2 regions of the Klebsiella sp. KE9456 genome follow, and region 1 is predicted to be linked to the other one. Evidence: predicted binding sites of a transcription regulator. Region 1 holds the regulator's gene; the other holds the start of a gene.
What was found. Region 1 encodes sigma-54, which starts transcription at its own class of promoters, with help from an activator protein. Its sites were predicted from a motif close to GTTGGCACANNTTTCGCTNT; they were not measured.

Region 1 (5,895 bases):
TTTATAGCCCGGAAGGCGCGCTTAGTTACCGGTTGACCGCTGAACATGTGGCGTATTTTTCCGCGCAGCAAATCTCGTGGTTTACTAAACCCGTGATGACCACCTTTGATACGAACAAAGTACCGACCTGGTCCGTCACGGCTGATAAAGCGAAGTTAACGAACGACCGCATGCTGTATCTTTACGGGCACGTTGAAGTCAATGCGCTAACAGCGGATGCTCAACTGCGCAAAATTACGACGGATAACGCCCAGATAAACCTGGTGACACAGGATGTTACCTCCGATGACATGGTGACATTGTACGGGACAACATTTAATTCCAGCGGCCTGAAAATGCGCGGGAACCTACGCAGCAAAAATGCCGAGCTGATTGAAAAGGTTAGAACCTCTTATGAAATTCAGAACAAACAAACTCAGCCTTAAGATTGCGCTCGCCAGCGCCTTACTGGCCGCCAGCTTGCCGGCACTGGCAAAAACGGGTGATACCGATCAGCCGATTCATATTGAATCCGATCAGCAGTCGCTGGATATGCAGGGCAACGTCGTGACCTTTACTGGTAATGTTGTCGTCACGCAGGGAACGATCAAAATCAATGCTGATAAAGTTGTCGTCACCCGTCCCGGCGGAGAGAAAGGCAAAGAAGTGATCGACGGTTACGGTAACCCGGCAACCTTCTACCAGATGCAGGACAATGGCAAACCAGTAAAAGGCCGCGCATCAAAGATGCATTATGAACTGCAAAATGACTTTGTCGTTCTGACCGGTAATGCCCATCTGGAACAGCTTGATAGCAATATTCAGGGTGACAAAATCACCTATCTGGTGAAAGAGCAAAAAATGCAGGCGTTCAGCAATAAAGGTGGACGTGTAACCACGGTACTGGTTCCTTCGCAGTTGCAGGACAAAGGCAACGATCAGTCAAAGAAGGGTAAGTAATTCGTTATGGCAACATTAACTGCAAAGAATCTCGCCAAAGCCTATAAAGGCCGCCGGGTGGTGGAAGATGTCAGTCTGACCGTCAACTCCGGGGAGATTGTCGGCCTGCTGGGCCCGAACGGCGCCGGTAAGACAACCACTTTCTATATGGTGGTCGGTATTGTACCGCGCGACGCGGGCAACATTATTATTGATGATGAAGACATCAGCTTGCTGCCTCTGCATGCCCGCGCCCGCCGCGGTATCGGCTACCTGCCGCAGGAAGCGTCTATTTTCCGTCGCCTGAGCGTTTACGATAACCTGATGGCCGTATTGCAGATTCGCGACGATCTCAGCAATGAGCAGCGTGAAGACCGGGCAAAAGAGCTTATGGAAGAGTTTCATATTGAGCACCTGCGCGATAACATCGGCCAGGCGCTCTCCGGCGGTGAACGTCGCCGGGTAGAAATCGCCCGCGCGCTGGCCGCTAACCCGAAGTTTATCCTGCTGGATGAACCTTTCGCCGGCGTTGACCCGATTTCCGTTATCGATATCAAACGCATTATTGAACACCTGCGCGACAGCGGACTTGGCGTACTGATCACCGACCATAACGTCAGAGAGACGCTGGCCGTTTGTGAGCGCGCCTATATCGTCAGCCAGGGGCACCTGATTGCCCATGGTACGCCGCAACAAATCCTTGAAGACGAGCAGGTTAAGCGCGTGTATCTTGGGGAAGACTTCAGACTCTGATAGGGTAGAGGTTACAGACGTTTTAGCCGGAGATATTAGCTCTGAATATGAAGCAAGGTTTGCAATTAAGGTTAAGCCAACAGCTTGCCATGACGCCACAACTACAGCAGGCAATTCGCCTGTTGCAGTTGTCCACGTTAGAACTCCAGCAAGAACTCCAGCAGGCGCTGGAGAGTAACCCGTTGCTCGAGCAAACCGATCTTCACGATGAGGTAGAAACCAAAGAGACAGAGGATCGCGAATCTCTGGATAGCGTTGACGCTCTTGAGCAGAAAGATATGCCGGAAGAGTTACCGCTTGACGCCAGCTGGGATGAGATTTACACCGCAGGTACCCCGTCAGGCAACGGGGTGGATTATCAGGATGATGAACTGCCGATTTATCAGGGGGAAACCACCCAGAGCCTGCAGGATTATCTGATGTGGCAGGTGGAACTCACCCCTTTCACTGACACCGATCGCGCTATCGCCACGTCGATCGTCGATGCCGTTGATGATACTGGCTACCTGACCGTTTCTGTTGAAGAGATCGTGGAAAGCATCGGCGATGATGAAATCGGGCTTGAAGAGGTCGAAGCCGTTCTCAAACGTGTTCAGCGTTTCGATCCCGTCGGCGTAGCGGCAAAAGATCTGCGCGACTGCCTGCTGGTCCAGCTTTCTCAGTTTGCCAAAGAGACGCCATGGATTGATGAAGCGCGACAGATCATTAGCGATCATCTCGATCTGCTGGCCAATCATGATTTCCGCACATTGATGCGCGTCACCCGTCTCAAAGAAGACGTCCTCAAAGAAGCAGTAAATCTGATCCAGTCGCTGGATCCGCGCCCTGGCCAGTCCATTCAGACCGGTGAACCCGAATATGTTATTCCTGATGTTCTGGTGCGCAAAGTGAACGGTCGCTGGGTGGTCGAACTCAATTCAGACAGCCTTCCGCGCCTGAAGATCAATCAGCACTATGCAGCCATGGGTAACAGCGCACGCAACGATGCGGACGGTCAGTTTATCCGCAGTAATCTACAGGAAGCCCGCTGGCTTATCAAAAGTCTGGAAAGCCGTAACGATACACTGTTACGCGTCAGTCGCTGTATCGTTGAACAGCAGCAGGCCTTCTTTGAACAGGGTGAAGAGTTTATGAAGCCGATGGTTCTGGCAGATATTGCCCAGGCCGTCGAAATGCATGAATCCACTATCTCACGCGTTACCACGCAAAAATACCTGCACAGTCCACGCGGTATTTTTGAGCTGAAGTATTTCTTCTCCAGCCATGTCAACACCGAAGGCGGCGGCGAAGCATCGTCGACAGCCATTCGTGCGCTGGTGAAGAAGTTAATCGCCGCGGAGAACCCCGCGAAGCCATTGAGCGACAGTAAACTCACCACCATGTTATCCGAGCAGGGTATTATGGTGGCGCGCCGTACCGTCGCTAAGTACCGAGAATCTTTATCTATTCCGCCGTCAAACCAGCGTAAACAGTTAGTTTGACCCAACCGATAAGGAAGACACTATGCAGCTCAACATTACAGGGCAAAACGTCGAAATAACCCCCGCAATGCGTGATTTCGTGAATGCGAAATTTAGCAAACTGGAGCAGTTTTTCGACAGGATCAACCAGGTCTATATAGTGTTAAAAGTAGAGAAGGTGACGCAAATTGCGGATGCCAATCTGCATGTCAATGGTGGTGAAATCCATGCCAGTGCGGAAGGGCAGGATATGTACGCCGCCATCGATGGTCTTATTGATAAGCTGGCGAGACAGTTAACAAAACATAAAGATAAACTGAAACAACACTAATTGTCCGGGCAATAGCCTGTGCCAACCGCTTACCGGCGGTTGGCAAGGCAGAGCTCAGGTGAAATTATGACAAATAACGATTCGGCTCTACAACTGAGCAACGTCCTTAACCAGGAATGTACCCGTAGCCAGGTTCACTGCCAAAGCAAAAAACGCGCGCTGGAAATCATCAGCGAGCTGGCGGCAAAACAGCTAAGCTTACCGCCCCAGGTGGTGTTCGAAGCCATTCTCACCCGTGAAAAAATGGGCAGTACCGGGATTGGTAACGGTATTGCGATTCCACATGGCAAACTTGAAGAGGATACGCTACGGGCTGTGGGCGTTTTTGTTCAGTTGGAAACCCCCATCGCATTCGATGCTATCGACAATCAACCCGTCGATCTCCTGTTTGCTCTTCTCGTTCCCGCCGATCAAACAAAAACGCATCTGCATACGCTGTCGCTGGTCGCAAAACGTCTGGCGGATAAAACCATTTGCCGTCGCCTGCGCGCCGCACAAAGTGATGAAGAGCTATATGACATCATCACCGGTTCAGGAAGCAATGATGAAGCATAACAGGAATCGCACCTTACTCTTTATCGTACTGAGGAGAAACGGTACATGGTACTGATGATCGTCAGCGGCCGTTCAGGGTCGGGGAAATCCGTCGCCCTGCGAGCGCTGGAAGATATGGGCTTTTACTGCGTGGATAACCTGCCAGTTGTACTGCTGCCCGAACTGGCACGCACCCTTGCGGACAGAAATATTTCGGCGGCCGTCAGCATTGATGTGCGTAATATGCCCGAGTCGCCGGAAGTCTTTGAGCAGGCGATGAAAAACCTGCCCGCCGAATTTTCGCCTCAGTTGTTGTTCCTTGATGCCGATCGTAACACCTTAATTCGCCGCTATAGCGATACGCGGCGCCTGCACCCGCTCTCGAGTAAAAACCTGTCGCTGGAAAGCGCTATTGATGAAGAGAGCGATCTGTTGGAGCCTTTGCGTTCCCGCGCCGACCTGATTGTCGATACTTCCGAAATGTCAGTGCATGAACTGGCTGAAATGCTGCGCACGCGTTTGTTAGGTAAACGCGAACGCGAACTGACAATGGTCTTCGAATCCTTTGGCTTTAAGCACGGCATCCCCATCGACGCTGACTACGTCTTTGATGTGCGCTTCCTGCCAAACCCGCACTGGGATCCAAAGCTGCGTCCAATGACTGGCCTCGATAAACCGGTCGCCGCCTTCCTCGATCGACACACAGAAGTTCACAATTTTATCTACCAGACCCGCAGCTATCTTGAGCTATGGTTACCCATGCTGGAGACCAATAACCGCAGCTATCTGACGGTGGCGATTGGTTGTACCGGGGGTAAACACCGTTCAGTTTACGTCGCCGAACAGCTGGCGGACTACTTCCGCTCGCGCGGTAAAAACGTGCAGTCTCGTCACCGGACGCTGGAAAAACGTAAATCATGACCGTGAAGCAAACCGTTGAGATCACCAATAAGCTGGGCATGCACGCTCGTCCGGCAATGAAATTATTCGAATTAATGCAGAACTATGATGCTGAGGTGCTGTTGCGCAATGACGAAGGGATTGAAGCTGAAGCCAATAGCGTGATAGCCCTGCTGATGCTCGACTCGGCCAAAGGGCGGCAGATTGAGATTGAAGCCAACGGTCCGCAAGAAGCTGAGGCGCTGGCGGCGGTTATCGCGCTCTTCAATGCCGGATTTGATGAAGACTAAACCCTTCGCGGTCGTTCTATGCTTACCGGGGCTGAAAGAAAATGAGAACACGGCAAGCATCAATGTAGCTTATGCTCCCGCATAAACCCCTCCCCGCCTAACTGGCGCATCTGCCGCAAAATCCACGCCTGACGGCTGCGGACGTACCCTGACGGCGCATCGACGCGAAAACGAATCGGATTTGGCAAAACCGCAGCCAACAGCGCCGCTTCAGATGCCGTCAACTTACTCGCCGGCTTATGAAAATAGCGCTGCGACGCGGCCTCCACGCCAAACGTTCCATGACCAAACTCAGCGATATTCAAATAAACGGTAAGAATGCGTTTTTTGCTCCACACCATCTCAATACCGACGGTCAGCCCCGCTTCCAGACCTTTTCTTAGCCAACTGCGCCCTTCCCACAGGAACAGGTTTTTCGCCGTCTGCTGTGACAGGGTCGATGCGCCGCGAATCCGGTTCTCATGACGCTCATTATGGGCTAACGCCTTCTCAATCGCCGGGATATCAAATCCCCAATGTTCCGGGAATTTCTGATCTTCTGCGGCAATAACCGCCAGCCCCATCCAGGGCGAAATCTGATCCATTCCCACCCAGTCGGAATGGGCAACGTACTGAAAATCGCCGGAGAGCCAGGAGCCAGCTTGCCGCTCCAGCATCACCGCAGAAAAAGGCACCGGCAGAATGCTAAACAACGCAATTCCTCCGCACC
Region 2 (5,895 bases), on a different contig from region 1:
TGGGGATTTCCGCCGCCAGCGCGTCGAGCGGGATGTCGATCTGGTCGATTATGGTTTTTCCGGCGCTGTTCGCCAGCGGGATGGCGCTGGTGGATACGCTCGATAACGTGCTGATGGTCGGCGCCTACGGCTGGGCGTTCAGCAAACCCCAGCGCAAGCTCTATTACAATATGACCATTACCGGTACTTCAGTGGTGGTGGCGCTGTTTATCGGCGGCCTGGAGGCGCTGGGGCTGTTGATGGATAAGTTTTCCCTGAGCGGCGGAGTATGGCGCTGGATTGGCGCATTAAATGATCATCTTGGCGATGCGGGGTTTGCCGTGGTGGGGCTATTTGTGGTCTGCTGGGTGCTGTCGGTGCTTAACTATCGCTGGCGCGGTTACGACAAGCTGGCCAGGTAGATTGGGGATAGTCTCCCGGAAGCGGTAAGGGAAATTGGCCGCCTCCGGGAATAACGTCCGTTCGGGCCGTTTAGCTGGCCAGCTGTTTGAGCAGGCTAAAGGCGTCTTTCATGCGGTCCTCGCTGACCACAAAAGCACGCAACTGGTTTTCGGCATCCACGCCTTTCGCCACCATACTGTTTTTATCGGCAACGATATTCCACGTCAGATCCTCGCGCAGCGTATCGCCCGCCAGGTGCAGCGGTAAATCCGGCGTTTTGACTTTCACCAGCATCGGCGGCAGTTTTAGTTCGCTCTGCCAGGACAGCAGATTTTTGCTCAGGCAGATGGCGCTCAGCAGAGTCGGCTGCAGGAACGGCAGGATCATCCCGTTGATTTCCGCGCAGTCGCCGAGGGCGTATATCGCCGGATGGCTGGTTTGCAACTGGCTGTTTACCACTACGCCGCGATTAATCTTCAGGCCCGCATGCCGCGCCAGCGCTGTTTCCGGGCGCAAACCGGCAGCAGCGACCACCGCATCAACGACCACCGTGCGTTCACGGTCCACAGTGACGCGAATACCATCAGTGCGCTGCTCCAGGCTTTTAAGTTGCGATTTCAGCATCAGATGTACGCCCCTATCGGTCAGATGATGCTGTAAACGACTACTCACCTCCGGCGGCGTCAGCGCCGACAGCACGCTGGCGGCGTTATCCACTACTGTCACCGCTTTCCCGGCGCGGCAGAAATCCATCGCCAGCTCGCAGCCAATCAGGCCGCCGCCGACAATCAGCACCCGCCTGGCGTCGCGTAGCTGGCTCTGCGCCGCGCCGTATTCCTGCTGGCTGTTCAGGGTCAGCATCAGCTCGCGTCCTGGCACCGGCGGAATAAACGGCATCGCGCCGGTGGCCAGCACCAGCTTGTCATAGGGCCACTCGCGCGCCCGGCTCTTCACCACCTGATTATCGGCGTCGATCTCGCTTATCCGGGTGTGCGGAAACAGGCGCAAACAATATTGCTCAGCGAACTCTCCCGCCGTTTGCAGGGTCAGATCGTCGGCGTTCTGTTTGCGACTGACCACATGGCTGAGATCCGGTTTGTTGTACTCATCCATACTGTCGGCGGCTATTAACGTCAGCGGGATTTGCAGGTCCTGTTTGCGGATATTTTTCACCAGCTGACGGGCCGCGAAGCCCGAACCGATGATAACGATGCCAGCACTCATTTTGCCTCCGATGCCAGAACATCAAACACATCTTTACCCAGAGAACACTCAGGGCACAGGAAGTTATCCGGGACTTCGCTCCACGGCGTGCCGGGCTGGACATCCTGGTTCGGTTCACCTTTCGCTGGATCGTAAATCCACTGGCAAACGCCGCACTGCATTTTCGGACCGCAATCAACGGTGGCTGCCGCTGCGCAAGCCGTGGCGTTCTCCTGGTTATGCGGCAGCGGGGAGAGGGCCCACTGACGGGCGATTTCGCGACCGTGTTCGCGGCACAGCGCCAGGGCGTCGCGATCCGGACGCCATTTGGCCTTCAGGCTCAGGGACATTTCAAATCCCGCGTCCTGCAAACGCGTGGACAGACGGTCAACCGCGCCGCCGCTCCAGCCGTGGGAACCAAAGGCGCTGGCGTGTTTGTTACGAAAACGCAGGCCGGTCATCTCTTCCACCAGACCGGCAATTTTCGGCATCATTACGTTGTTCATGGTTGAGGTACCGACCAGCACGCCTTTTGAGCGGAACACGTTGGTCAAAATGTCGTTTTTATCGCTGCGGGCGACGTTAAAGATTTTCACCGCCACGTTCGGGTCAACTTCATTGATGCCCTGGGCAATCGCGTCGGCCATCATGCGGGTGTTGTTGGACATGGTGTCATAGAAAAGGGTGATCCGGTCTTCCTGATAGTCCGCCGCCCATTTCAGGTACAGCTCAACGATCTGCGTTGGGTTATCGCGCCATACCACGCCGTGGGAGGTGGCTATCATCTCTACCGGCAGGTTGAAGCTGAGGATCTCGGTGATTTTAGGCGTGACCAGACGGCTGAACGGGGTCAGGATGTTGGCGTAGTAGCGCTGGCACTGTTCGAACAGTTCGTTCTGGTCCACTTCGTCGTTGAACAGACGTTCATCGCAGTAGTGCTGGCCAAAGGCGTCGTTGCTGAACAGCACGGCATCGCCAGTCATGTAGGTCATCATGCTGTCCGGCCAGTGCAGCATCGGTGTTTCCACGAAGATCAATTGCTTGCCGTTGCCGATATCCAGGCTGTCGCCGGTTTTCACCACATTAAAGTTCCACTCCGGATGATGGTGATGGCCGTTGATGGAGTCGATGGCATTGGCGGTACAGTAAATCGGGGTGTCCGGGATCTGCGCCATCAGTTCGGTCAGCGCGCCGGCATGGTCTTCTTCGGCATGGTTAATAATGATGTAATCGATATCGGCGAGGTCAATTTCGCCGCGCAGATTCTGCACGAACTCGCGACTGAATCTATGGTCGACGGTATCGATCAGCACATTTTGTTCTTCCCGGATGAGATAGCTGTTATAGCTGCTGCCACGCAGCGTTTTGTATTCGGTTCCGTGAAAATCACGGACTTCCCAGTCACGTTGGCCCACCCAATGAATGTTATTCTTAACCAGAATTGACATAGCAACCTCAATAAATTCAGCATGGTTTAAAAACAGATATGTTGCTTATATCAAGGTGCGTGCCAATTTTTAATTATTTGATTTTTAATGTTTTAATATTTTCATTAAAACTATTGATGTCAAAAAGACAATGGTCATAATAGTCATTATGACTCTTTTTATTGTCAAAATGACAATGAGGCGACAATGAGTTTTTCCGTCGAAGCCCTGGCGAAAATCGCCATTGATTTACAAAGCGATCTTGGTCATGCCGATCGTTTCTCGCGCCTGATCGCCACTCTGCGACAGATCCTTGGTTGCGATGCTTCTGCGCTGTTGCGCTATGAAGCGCATCAGTTTGTGCCGCTGGCGATTGATGGTCTGGCTCAGGATGTGCTCGGGCGGCGCTTCGCCCTTGAAGGGCATCCGCGGCTGGAGGCGATTGCCCGCGCCGGGGATGTGGTGCGGTTCCCCGCAGACAGCGATTTGCCGGACCCTTATGATGGGTTGATCCCCGGCCTGGAGAGTCTGAAGGTACACGCCTGCGTCGGGCTGCCGCTGTTTGCCGGGCAAACGTTGATTGGCGCCCTTACCCTTGATGGCATGGATGCGGACCGTTTCGATAGCTTCAGCGATGAGGAACTGCGCCTGATTGCCGCCCTCGTGGCCGGGGCGCTCAATAACGCGCTGCTGATTGCCAGGCTGGAAAATCAAAATGTGCTGCCGGAGCCGACCAGCGTTTACCCGGTATCCGAACGCCAGGAAATTATTGGTCTGTCGGCGTCGGTGCAGCAACTGAAAAAAGAGATCGATATCGTCGCCGCTTCCGATCTAAACGTCCTGATTAGCGGTGAAACCGGCACCGGTAAAGAGCTGGTGGCGAAGGCTGTTCATCAGGGATCGCCGCGGGTGGCTAATCCGCTGGTATATCTCAACTGTGCGGCTTTACCGGAGAGCGTGGCGGAGAGCGAGCTGTTTGGTCACGTTAAAGGGGCGTTTACCGGGGCGATAAGCAACCGCAGCGGCAAGTTTGAAATGGCGGATAACGGGACGCTTTTCCTCGATGAAATTGGTGAACTGTCGCTGGCGCTGCAGGCCAAGCTGTTGCGGGTGCTGCAATATGGCGATATTCAACGGGTCGGTGACGATCGCAGCCTGCGGGTCGATGTGCGGGTTCTGGCGGCCACCAACCGCGACCTGCGCCACGAGGTAGTGGAGGGGCGTTTCCGCGCCGACCTTTATCATCGTCTGAGCGTGTTCCCGCTGTCGGTTCCGGCGCTGCGCGAACGGGGAAATGACGTGGTGCTGCTGGCGGGCTATTTCTGCGAGCAGTGCCGTTTACGCATGGGGCTGGCGCAGGTGATTTTAAGCGAGGCCACACGCGCCAGGCTGCTTGCCTGGTCATGGCCGGGTAATGTACGCGAGCTTGAGCATGCCATTCATCGGGCGGTGGTGCTGGCGCGGGCGACCCAGGCGGGTAATGAGGTGGTGCTGGAGCCACAGCATTTTCAGTTCACGGTTGAAGCGCCGGGTCTGCCGGGCATAAGCCCGCAGCCAGTGGCTGAAGTCGTGAGTTTGCGCGCGGCGACGGAGGCGTTTCAGCGTGCAACCCTTGCCAGAGCGCTGGCGGATAACAACCGTAACTGGGCAGCCACCGCCCGGGCGCTGGATCTTGATGTTGCCAACCTGCACCGGCTGGCGAAGCGTCTCGGGCTTAAAGGATCCCGGCCTGATAAAAACTCTGCAGGTTGATGGCGCCGACCAGCTGGCCATTCTCATCAATTACCGGCGCGGCGCTGATTTTGTGCTTCATCAGGCGCTCTTTGGCTTCCACCGCGCGGCTGTCTGCCAGCAGCGTGACGCCATTACGGGTCATGGCCTGGCTGACAATATCCTGTAAGCGGCCGCCACCCACCAGCCAGCGGCGCAGGTCGCCATCGGTAAATACGCCCTCGACGTGATTGCGTGCATCGCAGACCGCCACCAGCCCCAGTCCGGTGCGGCTGAGTTCGAGCATCGCATCCATGACGCTGGCGTCGACAGCCACGCGAGGCACGTCGTTGTCGCGGCGCATCAGATGATGAACGTTGTTCAGCAGCCGCGCGCCCAGCGCGCCAGCCGGGTGCGAGCGGGCGAAATCCTCTTCGCTGAATCCTCGCGCCTGCATCACCGCCATCGCCAGCGCATCGCCGAGCATCAGGGTGTTGACGGTGCTGGAGGTTGGGGCGAGATGCATCGGGCAGGCTTCTCGCTCTACGGCGATATTGAGTACCGCTTTGGCCGCCCGCGCCAGCGGTGAGGTAGATTTGCCGGTCATCGCCAGCAACGGAATAGCTTTTTCCTCCAGACGCGGGACGATGAGATCCAGCTCTTTGGCGCTGCCGGAGTAGGAGATAAACAGCATCACGTCGCGGCTGTCGAGCATCCCGAGGTCGCCGTGCAGCGCTTCCGCCGGATGCACGAAAAAGGCCGGCGTCCCTGTGCTGGCGAAGGTGGCGGCCAGCTTTTTACCAATATGGCCCGATTTACCGATACCCGAGACAATCAGTTTGCCTTCGCAGTGGATGATGGTTTCCGCCGCGCGGATAAAGTCGTCGCCCAGGCGTTCAGGCAGGCGGCTTGCCTCCTGAAGTTCCAGCAACAGGGTCTGGCGTCCGGCTTCCAGCAGCACGTTACTCATGATGTTCTCCAGTAATAATGACTTCAATTCCTTTGTCCTCCAGCGCTCGCTGGAATTCCGGGTCGATGTCGGCATCGGTAATCAGTTTATCCACGCTCTCCAGGCCGCAGACGATATTGGGGCTTTTACGGCCAAATTTCGATGAGTCGGCCATCAGGATAACTTCTCTGGCCGCATTGCACATGGCTTTGCTGACGGTATAAA

Region 2: the regulator sigma-54 is predicted to act here: its motif matches at 3,080-3,099, upstream of norV (anaerobic nitric oxide reductase flavorubredoxin).

What each region holds. Positions count from the first base shown of each region.
Region 1 is NZ_JBDYQK010000021.1:55,010-60,904, reverse strand. Features, by position in the region: gene lptC (LPS export ABC transporter periplasmic protein LptC) at 1-425, shown strand, start outside; gene lptA (lipopolysaccharide ABC transporter substrate-binding protein LptA) at 394-939, shown strand; gene lptB (LPS export ABC transporter ATP-binding protein) at 946-1,671, shown strand; gene rpoN (RNA polymerase factor sigma-54) at 1,719-3,152, shown strand; gene hpf (ribosome hibernation promoting factor) at 3,175-3,462, shown strand; gene ptsN (PTS IIA-like nitrogen regulatory protein PtsN) at 3,529-4,017, shown strand; gene rapZ (RNase adapter RapZ) at 4,063-4,917, shown strand; gene npr (PTS phosphocarrier protein NPr) at 4,914-5,186, shown strand; gene mtgA (monofunctional biosynthetic peptidoglycan transglycosylase) at 5,246-5,895, opposite strand, start outside.
Region 2 is NZ_JBDYQK010000001.1:466,283-472,177, forward strand. Features, by position in the region: gene ABK821_RS02120 (HoxN/HupN/NixA family nickel/cobalt transporter) at 1-401, shown strand, start outside; gene norW (NADH:flavorubredoxin reductase NorW) at 472-1,605, opposite strand; gene norV (anaerobic nitric oxide reductase flavorubredoxin) at 1,602-3,032, opposite strand; gene norR (nitric oxide reductase transcriptional regulator NorR) at 3,219-4,763, shown strand; gene gutQ (arabinose-5-phosphate isomerase GutQ) at 4,726-5,691, opposite strand; gene ABK821_RS02145 (DNA-binding transcriptional repressor) at 5,684-5,895, opposite strand, start outside.